4 regions of the Shewanella sp. SM87 genome follow, and region 4 is predicted to be linked to each of the others. Evidence: predicted binding sites of a transcription regulator. Region 4 holds the regulator's gene; each other region holds the start of a gene.
The links. Region 4 encodes sigma-54, which starts transcription at its own class of promoters, with help from an activator protein. Its sites were predicted from a motif close to GTTGGCACGNNNNTNGNNT; they were not measured.
Positions count from the first base shown of each region.

Region 1 (3,164 bases), on a different contig from region 4:
ACTTCATTAGCCAACAATGGTCACAGTTGAGTTGCAATGTAAAGTTAGTCGACTCCTTAACCTACAGCTGTAACAACCAAAGCTGGTTCGAATGCTGGCAGTTGGTGTTTGAAGATTATTCTCAAAACGGCAACAGCCGTCAGCAACACAGCCAATTCATCAAGAAACTATTTGGTTCAGTAGATCTGCTTGCTGAAAAATTCTCCGACAAAAGGAAGCGTTTTAGAGAGAAACCAGATTATGCACTCCATTTACTGAGTAAAATCATACTTAACCCTGCGGTCAAGCTAGCGCCCAACGACCGTCAAGGGCAAGCCACTGAATTGTGGATATATAACTTGCGCGAATTTTATAAAGGTTCGGCATCAATCTATACCCTATGGCCCGAGCTTTGCCGGGATTATGATAAGGTAGACAGTCTAAGCCGCAGGGCGATCGCAGCCGCCTTCGAACATTATGGGCATGAGAATGTATTAGGTCTCAATTTAAGCGGCGTGCAATCTGCTGATTTACGTCCATTGAAACTATGGCCCAACTTAAAGTATTTGATTTTAAATGATACCCAAGTTAATAACTTACAGTTATTGAAAGATTTTAAGCAACTGGACACTCTCGAATTCGATAATACCCAAGTCTCAGACTTAACACCGCTAACCCAGTTTACCGAGCTTAGAAGCCTATCTTTCTCAAACACAGCCGTATCTGATTTAACGCCGCTAACAGGGCTATCAAAACTAACAACTATTTATATGAACTACGGCCAAGTGGTCGAGTTAACGCCATTGGCGGAACTGCTAATGCTAAAGACTCTTATGCTCAATGGAACAAATGTGTCAGATTTATCGCCACTAACCAACTTAACTCAAATTGATTTTCTCGGATGCAACAATACAGATGTAGCAGATTTGACGCCGCTGGCGAAATTAACGGAGCTGACACTGCTTTGGCTAAATAACTCTCAGGTCTCGGACTTAGCATTTTTAGCAAGCATGCCAAACTTATGGTATTTAGAAGTAGCCAACACTTCTATCGCAGACCTAACGCCATTAGAAAAATTAATAGGGCTAAAGTGCCTTGATATATCCCACACTCAAGTGACCGATCTCACGCCACTGGCCAAACTACCAAGCTTAGTAGAAGTGTTAGCTAGCGGATGTAAGCTTGATGCGGCAAGCCTGCAAAACTTACCCGAACACATCAAAGTGCATCTTGATTGACGAGGATAGTTTGTTGATTTAATTCAATGATATTAGCAAGTCATGACGCTATCCGATTTGCACGGCTGCACTCGCTCGCATCTAGCACACTCGCATGATGGCTCATCAAAACAGGGAGGTTTTGATGACAGCAATCATTGAGCGCCGCGCGTTTTTAACCACAGTAATTGCTTGGCGTTAAAAAGCCCATAGAGAACAAGCCGACACTGATTAATTAATGAATTGATTCACGAATTAACAGTGTCGGCTTTTATTTGTCTTTACTTATGGACGACATCAGCTCACAGTCTTTGATTCAACGTATTAGGCTGAAACTCTTACCGAAGCTTAGGTAAAAATTGCCTACCCCTCTTTTAATTCACTCACACCATTTTAAATAAAATGATTTAAATTATATTTAAAATCAATTAACTACTTAAAATTTTTAAAGTTGGCATTAAGATCGCAATCAAGTAAGAGCCATTAGCCGTTACCTTACAAGTGACACAAACGGTCATGAGAAGGATTAATACAAGGGCAGGAGGTTATTATGCTAGGTTGGACATTAGTATTTCTAGTTGTTGCCGTGATTGCCGGGTTGTTAGGATTTGCTGGGATTGCTGGCGCAGCGGCGGGAATAGCGAAAATCATTTTCTTCATATTTATTGTGTTATTAGTGATTTCTCTGCTGATCAATGCCCTTAAGGGTAAATCACCGCGACTATAATTTTTTTAGAAAAGGAGATAGATATGAAACCATTTACCCTGATGACAAGTGCAGCATTCGCATTATTACTCGCCCTAGGTTTAACGGCCTGTAGTGATAACAAAGCCGAAGACGCGGGCGAAAAAATCGATGAAGTAATGACTGATACAGGTAACGCTATCGAAGATGCCTGTGAAGAAGTCAAAGAAGGTGTTAAAGCTAAAGATACTAAGTGCTAAACAAATCTCACTTTAGGGTGGCAATAGACTCGTCTACTGCCACCCTTTTGGTTTAGACTCGCTCATTTCTGCATCTCTCATCTCGACATCTATCCATTCAAGTGCAACGATTTTAACCAAGAACAATGGCATTGGAGGACTTGCATGCTAACGAAGATCCACATCAAATATTTGTACACTGCAGGTGCAGTATTGTTAGCCTATTTTGCAGTAACAGACACTTCTCCCCTGCTCACTTTCATTTGTGCATGGACAAGTCTGTCACTGTTTTTAGTCGGTTCAGCCTATTGGTTTAATCTCGCCAGTATTTTTAGAAAACGCCAAGATGGCACTATCCCTTGGTATATTCGTTGGGGTTTTATTCCCTTTTTATTAGGTAGTCGACTCTATAACCACTGGGCCAGAAAATACGATTCAGTACCACCCATGCAGAGGATTGATGAACATCTGTATCTCGGCTGTAGACTCTTTTCCGCAGATCTGGAAAAGATTAAAGCCAATAAGATCACTGCCATTCTGGATGTCACCGCTGAATTTGATGGCTTAGATTGGTCGCAATTTGAAGATCATATCGAGTATTTAAATATTCCCATCCTCGACCATAGCGTACCGACCAGCGCCCAACTCAATCAAGCCGTTAACTGGCTGCACCGCCAAGTGCGCGCCAATAAACAGGTACTCATCCACTGTGCTATGGGTCGTGGCCGCTCAGTGCTGGTACTCGCCGCTTATTTGGTTTGTAAAGATAAACAACAGCACTTCGCCGAAGTACTGCAGCAGATAAAGCAAATCCGCAAAACCGCTGGCTTAAACAAATGGCAATTACGCGCGCTTGATCGCATGCTCAGTCAAGGGAAAATTAACATCCACAAAGTGGCGTGGATTATCGCCAACCCAGTTTCTGGTGGCGGGAAATGGCAAGAATACAGCGAGCAAATCAAAGATGAACTCAAAGCCTATTTTGACCTGACTTTAAAACTCACAACAGCAGACGAAACTGCAAATATCTTCGCCGAGCAAGCC
Region 1 is NZ_JAKKSC010000003.1:91,852-95,015, reverse strand. Features, by position in the region: gene L5M11_RS03420 (NACHT domain-containing protein) at 1-1,217, shown strand, start outside; gene L5M11_RS03415 (DUF1328 family protein) at 1,747-1,923, shown strand; gene L5M11_RS03410 (hypothetical protein) at 1,947-2,141, shown strand; gene L5M11_RS03405 (diacylglycerol kinase family protein) at 2,286-3,164, shown strand, end outside.
Region 1: a site for sigma-54 is predicted at 1,647-1,665, ahead of L5M11_RS03415 (DUF1328 family protein). Genes of this name have one in related genera too.

Region 2 (3,164 bases), on a different contig from region 4:
CGGTTCATTAGCCCGAGTGCAATTGTTCTTCCCAGATCCTTGGCATAAAAAACGTCACCATAAACGCCGCATCGTACAAGCTGAATTTGCCGAACTTATTCGTCGCAAGCTAAAAATTGGCGGTGTGTTCCATATGGCCACTGACTGGGAAGAGTACAGCGAGCATATGTTAGAGGTGATGCAAGCCGCTCCGGGTTATCAAAACCAGTCGGCCGACGGCAGTGTTGTGCCGCGTCCTGATCATCGTCCATTGACAAAGTTTGAAGCCCGCGGCCATAGACTGGGTCACGGTGTATGGGATCTGATGTTTGAGCGTATCGCTTAATCACGAACTCAATTTTAGCTAATTTTAAACACAAAAGGGAAAATCACTATGGCAACTAATCGTAGCCGTCGTTTACGTAAGAAAATGCGCGTTGATGAATTCCAAGAGTTAGGTTTCGATATGGCTTGGACTTTTGATGCATCAGTATCTGAAGCCGATATCGATGCAACTGTAGATAAATTCATCGATGAAGTGATCGAAACCCGTAAATTAGGTTTCCATGGCGGCGGCCACATCGAATGGGAAGGCATTATCGCCACTCAAACGATTGGGAAATGTACCGAAGAAGATATTGCTGCAGTTAAGGCATTCTGGGCGACCCAAAAAGTGTCTCAGGTTGAAGTTAGCGAACTGTACGACATTTGGTGGGGTTAATGCCCGAGTTGGCATTACTTGAGGAAGTGGTCGAGAAAGTTCGACCCTTGCTCGGCCAAGGAAAGGTTGCAAATTATATCCCCGCACTGGCCAGCGTTGATGCTGGAAAATTAGGCATTGCCGTCACGACTGTTGACGGTGAAACTTTAGGTGCGGGCGATTACCTTGAGCCGTTTTCGATTCAAAGTATCTCCAAAGTTTTCAGCTTAACCTTAGCGTTAACTTTGTATGAAGAAGCCGAAATCTGGAGCCGTGTTGGCAAAGAACCTTCGGGCCATTCATTCAACTCTTTAGTACAAGTCGAGTTAGAACGTGGCAAGCCGCGTAATCCCTTTATCAATGCTGGCGCGTTAGTGATTGCTGACTTATTGCAGAGTCGTTTAGGTGCTCCTAAACACAGAATGCTTGAGTTAGTCAGGCAACTAAGCCAAAACGATAAAGTGTGTTTCGATAAACAAGTAGCAGATTCAGAATATCAGCATAGTGCGCGCAATGCGGCTATCGCTTATTTGATGAAGTCGTTTGGTAATTTTCAAGGCGATGTTGATACTGTGCTGCGCACCTATTTTCATTATTGCGCCTTGAAGATGAATTGTGCTGACTTGTCTAAGGCCATGTTGTATTTGGCTAATCGCGGTAAAAGTATCACAGGGTCTGAGCTTATCTCTCAAGTGCAAACTCGACAACTTAACGCTCTGTTGGCAACCTCTGGCTTATACGATGGTGCGGGTGAGTTTGCTTATCGTGTTGGTATGCCAGGTAAAAGTGGCGTCGGTGGTGGTATTATTGCCGTGATCCCTGGAGAACTGTCGATTTGTGTATGGTCGCCAGAACTCGATAATAATGGCAACTCACTTGCGGGCACTGCGATGCTTGAGCATCTCAGTCAGCGTCTCGGTCGTTCTATTTTCTAGTCTTATCTCTCGTTTTTTATTAGCACTATCAGACTAAATGTTAGCGAATTTCGCTAATGACCTTTTAGTGCTAACTTTAAAAAATCCAACATAATCATATTGTTATAAAGTTGGCACATCTCCTGCTATAAGCTATTCAGTAGTTTAGGTTTATCGAATTATTCAGATTAAAGGACGAACAAAAATGAAATTAAATAAGTTATTAACTGGATTTGCATTATCTGGCGTGATTTTAGGAACATCTAGCGTACAGCTGGCGCAAGCACAAACAGAGCCAAAAATAGATGAACGCTGTGAAGTCGCCTTAAATTATGACGTTATGGTTGAGCCTAAAAAATTAGTCATGAGCGAGAAGGGCACAGAAAAGTATCGTATCGAAGTTGACAAGTTATTTGTGGAAGGTAAGCAAGTTAACTTAACCGACAAGCAGAAAAAATTGGTTACTCAATATGCCGATGAAGTTTCGACTCAAGTGCCAGAAGTGATTGAACTGGTGAATGAGGCAGTATCTCTTGCTTCCAAAGCGGTTGGTATGGCCTTAACACCTTTAATGGGTGATGCCGCTGGTGCAAAATTTGATGAAATGATGGCTGGCGTTCAAAAACGGGTTGATTCAGTGGCTTATAAGAATGGTGATAGCTTCTATTTAGGGGCGACTGAAGACTCGATGCAAAGTACATTTAACGATGAATTCGAGCAGGAAATGGAACAAATTGTCCAGAATTCAATTGGCGCAATTATGATGAACTTAGGTGGCCAAATCATGTCTGGTGGCGGTGAGAATTTTGAAGCCAAGATGGATACCTTCTCCAAAAAAATGGACAATTTAGGCCAAGATATTGAGCAACAAGTTGAGAGCCAATCTAAGGGATTAGAAGCTAAGGCTGACCGTTTGTGCGACCGATTTGAAAATTTGTTAGTGCTTGAAAATCAATTGCGCCAAGAAGTGCCAGAACTAGCACCTTATGTGTTGACACAAAACTCAACCAAGGAACTGCGTGAATAGTTCTTGTAAATAGTTCTTGCGAATCGCCCTTAGTTTTAACTGCAATAACTTCTATCTCCTTGTGCATGAGTCAAACTTGAATGCTACGCCCCTAGTCAATTTATCGACTAGGGGCTTTTTTATTGGCTACGGTTTAATCGTGGCGACAACCCTTATGGCTAAGTTGATGTGGCTTAATAGGCTAGGCTTGCAGCGATTTAGTTCGGAATGTTACAGTCTAGAGACGAATATTTGGTATACTCTTAAAATATAATTAAAAGCTGGCATATCAGTCAGATATAACCCCCTACTTTAGTGGACTTTTTCGGTCTAAATCTCTGCGTTATATCATTTTGATGCGAGATATCAATGCTATGGTTATTTTTTAAGCGATGATTACGCTAACCATAGTTGTTCACCGAAAGTTAATATCATTGTCGTAAACAGCTTAAGGCGACTTCCATGTTAGAACTGTTAGAACCTATTGCGATTTTTACTCATGTGGCCAGAGCAGGTAGTTTTAGTGCCGCCGCAAGAAGGCTTGGGATCTCTAAGTCTAAGGTCA
Region 2 is NZ_JAKKSC010000001.1:302,804-305,967, reverse strand. Features, by position in the region: gene trmB (tRNA (guanosine(46)-N7)-methyltransferase TrmB) at 1-325, shown strand, start outside; gene L5M11_RS01440 (YggL family protein) at 374-700, shown strand; gene glsB (glutaminase B) at 700-1,614, shown strand; gene L5M11_RS01430 (YggN family protein) at 1,799-2,620, shown strand; gene L5M11_RS01425 (LysR family transcriptional regulator) at 3,062-3,164, shown strand, end outside.
Region 2: a site for sigma-54 is predicted at 1,724-1,742, ahead of L5M11_RS01430 (YggN family protein). Genes of this name have one in related genera too.

Region 3 (3,164 bases), on a different contig from region 4:
AAATGCAAACTATGCCCTTTGTGGCGCCCTTTATTGTGACGACTCAAGGTTCAGGCGTATTTTGGTATCTTGGATTGTTTAATCTGGATTTTAAACACAATAGCTTGAAACACTTAGGCAGTGTCATGCTTGGCGATCGAATCGAAGTTGATAGTATTGAACCTGTTTATCCTTTTGAAGCCCCATTCAAAATTGCTGTGACTTATCGCGATAGAGCGTCTGACCAACCTATGTCTGAAAGCCCTGAAATAGTCAAAACCATAGAGATGGTAGTGAGTGAGACCAGCATACATAAGTAGCGTGTAAATGCCATTATGGATCTACGCAGGCTTATGCTAAGTTGTTTTTCGGTCAGTGGGTGATGTTTGCTTCAATAGCAAGCGTTAGCAGGTAATAGGTCAGCATAAGATTTCGACAAGGAGAGTGTCATGCAAGTTAGCAAAATCACTGGGAAATTTGATGTTAAGCTCACTCCTGATAGCCCCTATGCTACTGGTATTGGTGGTGTGACGTTAGGACGTATGGGCTTAGATAAAACCTTTTATGGTGAGCTTGAGGGTCGCAGCAAAGGGGAAATGCTCAGTGCTATGACGTCAGTCAAGGGCTCAGCTGGCTATGTGGCCATTGAACAAGTGGTTGGTAATTTGTGCGGTAAGCAGGGCAGTTTTGTATTACAACATTTTGGCATTATGACCGATGGACAAAATCGTCTGATCTTAGAAGTGATACCCCATTCTGGGGCGGGGGAGTTGCTGGGGTTAACTGGCACTATGACCATCAATATTGAGAATGGCCAACATTTTTATGTATTCCAGTTTGACTTTGAAGCTTAGTTTGGCTTTGAAGCTTGAGTAACGCCTGCGTTTTAGCTCAGTGTTCTGTAACTCTTCTCCTTTATGATCATTCGAGTCATCTGAATTCACCCTTCTTAATTTAAGCGAGTAAGTCTTTTCGATTGAGTCTGAAAATGGACATAAAAAAACCAGCTGAGGCTGGTTTTTTTGATTCTTTTTTCATAAAGCACTATCGAACCTTGAGTCTAGATCGGTGTGCTGTTACTTAAAATACGTTTAATTTAAAAAATGCCGTTGTCGCGAGAGTTAAGACACTTTTTTAACAACTTTAATTTTATCAACGACCTTTTTCACATCGTCGGTATTTTCGGCAATTTTCAGTGCTAACTGACGTTCTGCATCGCTGGTAACTTCACCTTTCAATGTGACTATGCCATTGGCAACATCCACATTAATTTGGGTGCCGGATACGTCAGTTGAAAACAGTAAACGCGTTTTGATGACTGTGGCAACTTTAGAGTCAGTTAAGGTGGCAACAACTTCACTGGTGCCTTCTTTTTCATTCATCACAGTGAGTTGGTTATCGACATCTTTCACCCCATCTAAGCTCTTGATGAGCTCTGTGGCGAGGGCTTTATCCACACTGCTTTCCACTTTACCTGTTAACGTCACTTTACCATCTTTGACATCTGTAATGATGTCGAAGGAATTGAGATTCGTGTTGAGCAGTAAAGTGGTTTCTGCTTTTCCATCGATCCACGCATCCTTGGTTCCGCCTTTCCAATCTTGGGCGGCGGCCACATTTAAACTGATTGAACCGACAAGTAAAGCCACTAGTACTGATGCTGTTGTAGTTTTCATAATCATATCCTCCGTTGTTTTCTCGAAGCTAGGTAATGCGCCAATCGTGCCAATGTTTTTAAAATTATGATTTTTAATGGTTTAATTGTTTTTTCTGGCGTTTTTATACCTTGGCATTTTCCTTTAGGTCGGTCTTTTTTACCGACAAAATGTAATTTTTTCTGGCATGTTGAGCCATCATTCGAGCATAAAAAACCGCACTCATCAGTGCGGTATTATGTCTGTAGTAAAAGTGGAGGGGAGTCGGTTAAATATGGCTCACTTAGCGACAGGGAATTAATGGTGATTGAGCGATCCTGTACCGTCGTAACTCATTTGCAGCCAAGCGGCGCCCTCTGCAAGTTGGTTTACAAGTTGTGGCTGATGCGCTTGCCTTACTGCTTGTTTTATTTGGATTAGCACTTGCTGCTCTATATCGACAAGGGCGGTCATAGCCTGCGAAATTTGGCACTGTTGCAGCAATTCTGTTGCTTGAGTATAAGTGACGGGCACGGTGTGACTTAGGCCATTAATTGGCTCGTCAGCCAAACGTCTCAGCTGTTCAAACCGAGTTAACATTCGTTGGTGGATGTTAGCTTTGGCGGAAAAAACACGCTTAAGATTATAGTCTTCGACATACCTTCTCGCTTGGTTGTAAAATGTGAGTCCTTCCTGATTCAGCTTGATGATTTCATCGATCAACATGATATCGGCGCGGATATCAGTCTGATGTTGCACAACATTAGACTTCATTATGGGCCTCCTAATGCCAGTGTTCGACATAGATTGTTTAACTGCTTGGGTAAACTGATTTTGTTTCGTTCAGCTACCATGCATATTCTGTTCTCGTTTTTAATGATATTTTAACAGGCTGATTTTTAGACTGATATTCTCAGTTCATCGAGATATCATCTTAGAACATCGGCAACTATTACCGTTGCTGTTGTTAAAATTTCATGGCTGACATACAGTAGTTTTTCATACAGGGAGTAGATACGCATGGCTCGACTGACACTTTTTTATCACTTGCAGGATGTTAGCGCCGAGCAAGCAATCATCGAACTTGCTGGTGCTGCTGACTTTAATAAGCTACGCAGTGTCGATGACTTGCCTTGGATAGAGCAGCTAGGGGCAAATCACGTCGATGTTGCCATTATTGAGTTATCCAGTCTTAGTCGTGAAGATTACCTTGTGCTGCTGGATAATGCGGCCATGTCAAATATTGAGTTTATTTTTCTCTCCGACGGTCAGCCAAACCCCAATCTTGATCAGTTAATGTCTCATTTTGCTGGTTACCACTTTCGCAAACCTTACGATATGCCGCTAATCAGCGAAATTTTTGCTGATTTTGCACAGTATTTAGCATCATCGCCTAATCGACAGCATCCTTTTGCTAGCGAGCTAGACCAATACGGTTTGCTTGTTGGTTCATCAGCTCCTATGCACAAGCTATATCGCACAATTCGTCGCGTCTCTGCGACAGGCAGTAATGTGCTGATTATTGGGGAAAGTGGGGTCGGGAAAGAACTG
Region 3 is NZ_JAKKSC010000003.1:84,918-88,081, forward strand. Features, by position in the region: gene L5M11_RS03370 (hypothetical protein) at 1-299, shown strand, start outside; gene L5M11_RS03375 (DUF3224 domain-containing protein) at 429-833, shown strand; gene L5M11_RS03380 (BON domain-containing protein) at 1,101-1,655, opposite strand; gene L5M11_RS03385 (glutamyl-tRNA reductase) at 1,932-2,387, opposite strand; gene L5M11_RS03390 (sigma-54 interaction domain-containing protein) at 2,634-3,164, shown strand, end outside.
Region 3: a site for sigma-54 is predicted at 1,691-1,709, ahead of L5M11_RS03380 (BON domain-containing protein). Genes of this name have one in related genera too.

Region 4 (3,164 bases):
TGCTCAGGCATGTTACGCACGTCGACACTGATGGCGACGAGATCGTTACTGCCTTTGAGTTGCTCAAGCAAACTGCCAATCAATGGCAAGGGAAGGTTATCGACACAATAATAGCCGAGATCTTCGAGTACCCTAAGGGCGACAGATTTGCCTGAGCCTGAGCGGCCCGACACTATGACCAGTTTCATCCAGTGATTACCTGATAGAGTTCCGTTTCATCATGCGTCTTGCGTAATTGCTTTAATATTTGCTTGTCGCTCAGCTTTTCGGCCATGCAAGACAAGGTACTTAAGTGCTGCTGACATTGGTCTGCAGGCACCAGTAGTGCAAATAAAATATCAACAGGTTGCTTATCGATAGCATCAAATGCTATCGGCTCTTCACACTTAATTAGTATGGCAATGGGCTGATCTATATCGGCTAGTCGACCATGTGGAATGGCGATGCCGTTACCTATACCTGTGCTCCCCATCTTTTCGCGCGCCACTAGGCTTTCGAATATCTCTTGAGATGAGAGGGTCGGGTACTGGGCAGCGACTAAGTCGCTGATGAGTTCCAGTACCTTTTTCTTGCTGCCCGGAGTGGCGCAGGTAGTGCACTCCGGCCGCAGTATGGTACAAAGTTCCATTATTAGTGTTTTGTTAACTTCTCTTTGTGTTTAATAACCTGACGGTCAAGCTTGTCAATCAGGGCGTCTATAGCGGCATACATGTCAGCATGCTCTGAAGTAGCAAAAACTTCACCACCTATGAGGTTTATTCTCGCTTCAGCAATTTGTTGCATTTTCTCAACATTGAGCACAACGTGCACATTATTGATCTGTTCGAAATGGCGTTCAAGTTTTGAAAACTTTTCTTCTACATATGCACGTAACGATTCGGTAATTTCGACATGGTGTCCACTTAGGTTTATTTGCATAGAAACGTCCTCCGATATCCACTGTAGGTTATAAACTTTTACGCTGATTAGAAGGTGGAATAAGCATAGCCTCTCGGTACTTCGCAATGGTTCTGCGGGCTACGTTGATCCCTTGTTCTGCCAGAAGTTGTGCCATCTTGCTATCGCTTAATGGTTTTTTCTGGTTTTCCGCTGCCACCAGTTTCTTTATAAAGGCTCTGATTGCTGTGGATGAGCACTCACCACCATCGTCAGTACCGACGTGGCTAGAGAAGAAGTATTTTAGTTCAAAAAGTCCCTTAGGGGTATGCATGTATTTTTGAGTTGTGACCCGTGAGATGGTGGACTCATGCATTTCTACCGCTTCGGCAATATCGTTAAGCACCATAGGCTTCATGGCTTCTTCACCGTACTCAAAGAAACCTTGCTGATATTGCACTATGCAATTAGCAACTTTAAGCAAAGTGTCGTTACGGCTTTCTAGACTCTTAATAAACCATTTAGCCTCTTGCAGATGGCCGCGAATAAATTGGCTATCGGCTTGGTTTTTTGTGCTGCGTGCCATAGAAGCATAATGTTGATTTACATTGATTTTGGGCATGCAGTCAGGATTAAGCTCAACGACCCAGCGGCCATTTTTCTTCGACACAGACACATCTGGGATAACGTATTCGTCATTATTGGGCGTGATCAACAAACCTGGGCGAGGATTGAGGGTTTGGATGAGTGCTATACCATCCCTTAATTCATCTTCTTTTAATTTAGTCTTACGCATCAATAACCTAAAATCACGGGCGGCGATCAGATCTAAATGATCTTTGATCAGCATGCGGGCGTTTTCTAGGTTGGGAGTATCAGCGGCGAAATGCGACAGTTGGATCAGCAGGCATTCACTTAAATCGCGTGCAGCAACGCCTATGGGATCAAAATGCTGAATGCGCTTGAGTACGGCTTCGACTTCGTCAAGCTCAACTTCAGGATTACCCATGGCTTCGAGAATTTCTTCAGTGCTTTGGGTGAGATAGCCCTGATCGTCGATGGCATCAATAATGGCGGTGGCAATGGCTAAATCGGTTTCAGAAAACGGCGTGAGGTTTTTTTGCCATTCTAAGTGTTCGTACAAACCTTCACTGGTCTCGCCTTGGAAGGGCATATCGTCTTCACGACTGCCGCCGGGGCCTGAGTTTGGGGAGGCGGTAAACACTTCATCCCATGTGGTGTCCATGGGGAGCTCATCGGGCATGGATTCTTTGGTTAGCGACTCTGCCGTGTCTATGGTGGAGCTGTCTTTTTCTGGTGGCAGAGTGCTAGATTCACTGAAATCCGTATCGGATAGCGTTTGGTTTACAGGGGTTTTAGTGGCGTCGAATTGATCCTCTTCCAGCTCGAGAAGGGGATTAGAATCTAATGCTTGCTGGATCTCTTGCTGCAGTTCTAATGACGACAGTTGCAACAGACGTATAGCCTGTTGTAGTTGTGGCGTCATGGTTAACTGTTGACCCAGTTTGAGCTGGAGTGACGCTTTCATGTTACCGCTGATCCCTACGTTATTATTGTTGGATGAGGTCGCTTATTATCATTTTGAGTGAAGCCCAATGGCGGTGTAAATTGCCTCCATTGGCTTCGCTCGATTAACTATAGCCTGAATTGTTCACCTAAGTACACAGCCCTAACTTGCTGATTGTCTAAGATCTCTGCTGGAGTTCCTTCGGCAATCAGGTTTCCGTGACTCACAATATAAGCATGTTCACATACATCTAATGTCTCGCGGACATTATGGTCTGTGATCAGTACGCCAAGGCCGCGACTTTTGAGTTGTTCGATAATCTTCTTGATGTCGATAACCGAAATAGGATCGACGCCGGCAAACGGTTCATCGAGCAAAATGAACTTAGGATTAGCGGCTAAAGCCCGCGCAATTTCGACGCGACGACGTTCGCCACCCGACAATGACATGCCTTGGCTGTCACGGATGTGGGTGATATGAAACTCTTCGAGCAGATGTTCTAGTTCTTCTTCTCGTTCTTCGTTTTTAAGTTCTTTACGAGTTTGCAGTACGGCCATGATGTTGTCATGAACAGTTAGCTTACGAAAGATACTGGCTTCTTGCGGTAAGTAACCTATGCCTTTGCGGGCACGTAGATGCATAGGATCTGCGGTTAAATCATCATCGTCGATAAAGATATGTCCCTTATCGCTCTTCACTAGCCCGACAACCATGTAAAAGGTCGTGGTTTTACCTGCACCGTTTGGACCGAGTAGGCCAA
Region 4 is NZ_JAKKSC010000006.1:123,685-126,848, reverse strand. Features, by position in the region: gene rapZ (RNase adapter RapZ) at 1-188, opposite strand, end outside; gene ptsN (PTS IIA-like nitrogen regulatory protein PtsN) at 185-628, opposite strand; gene hpf (ribosome hibernation promoting factor) at 631-918, opposite strand; gene L5M11_RS06890 (RNA polymerase factor sigma-54) at 947-2,425, opposite strand; gene lptB (LPS export ABC transporter ATP-binding protein) at 2,533-3,164, opposite strand, start outside.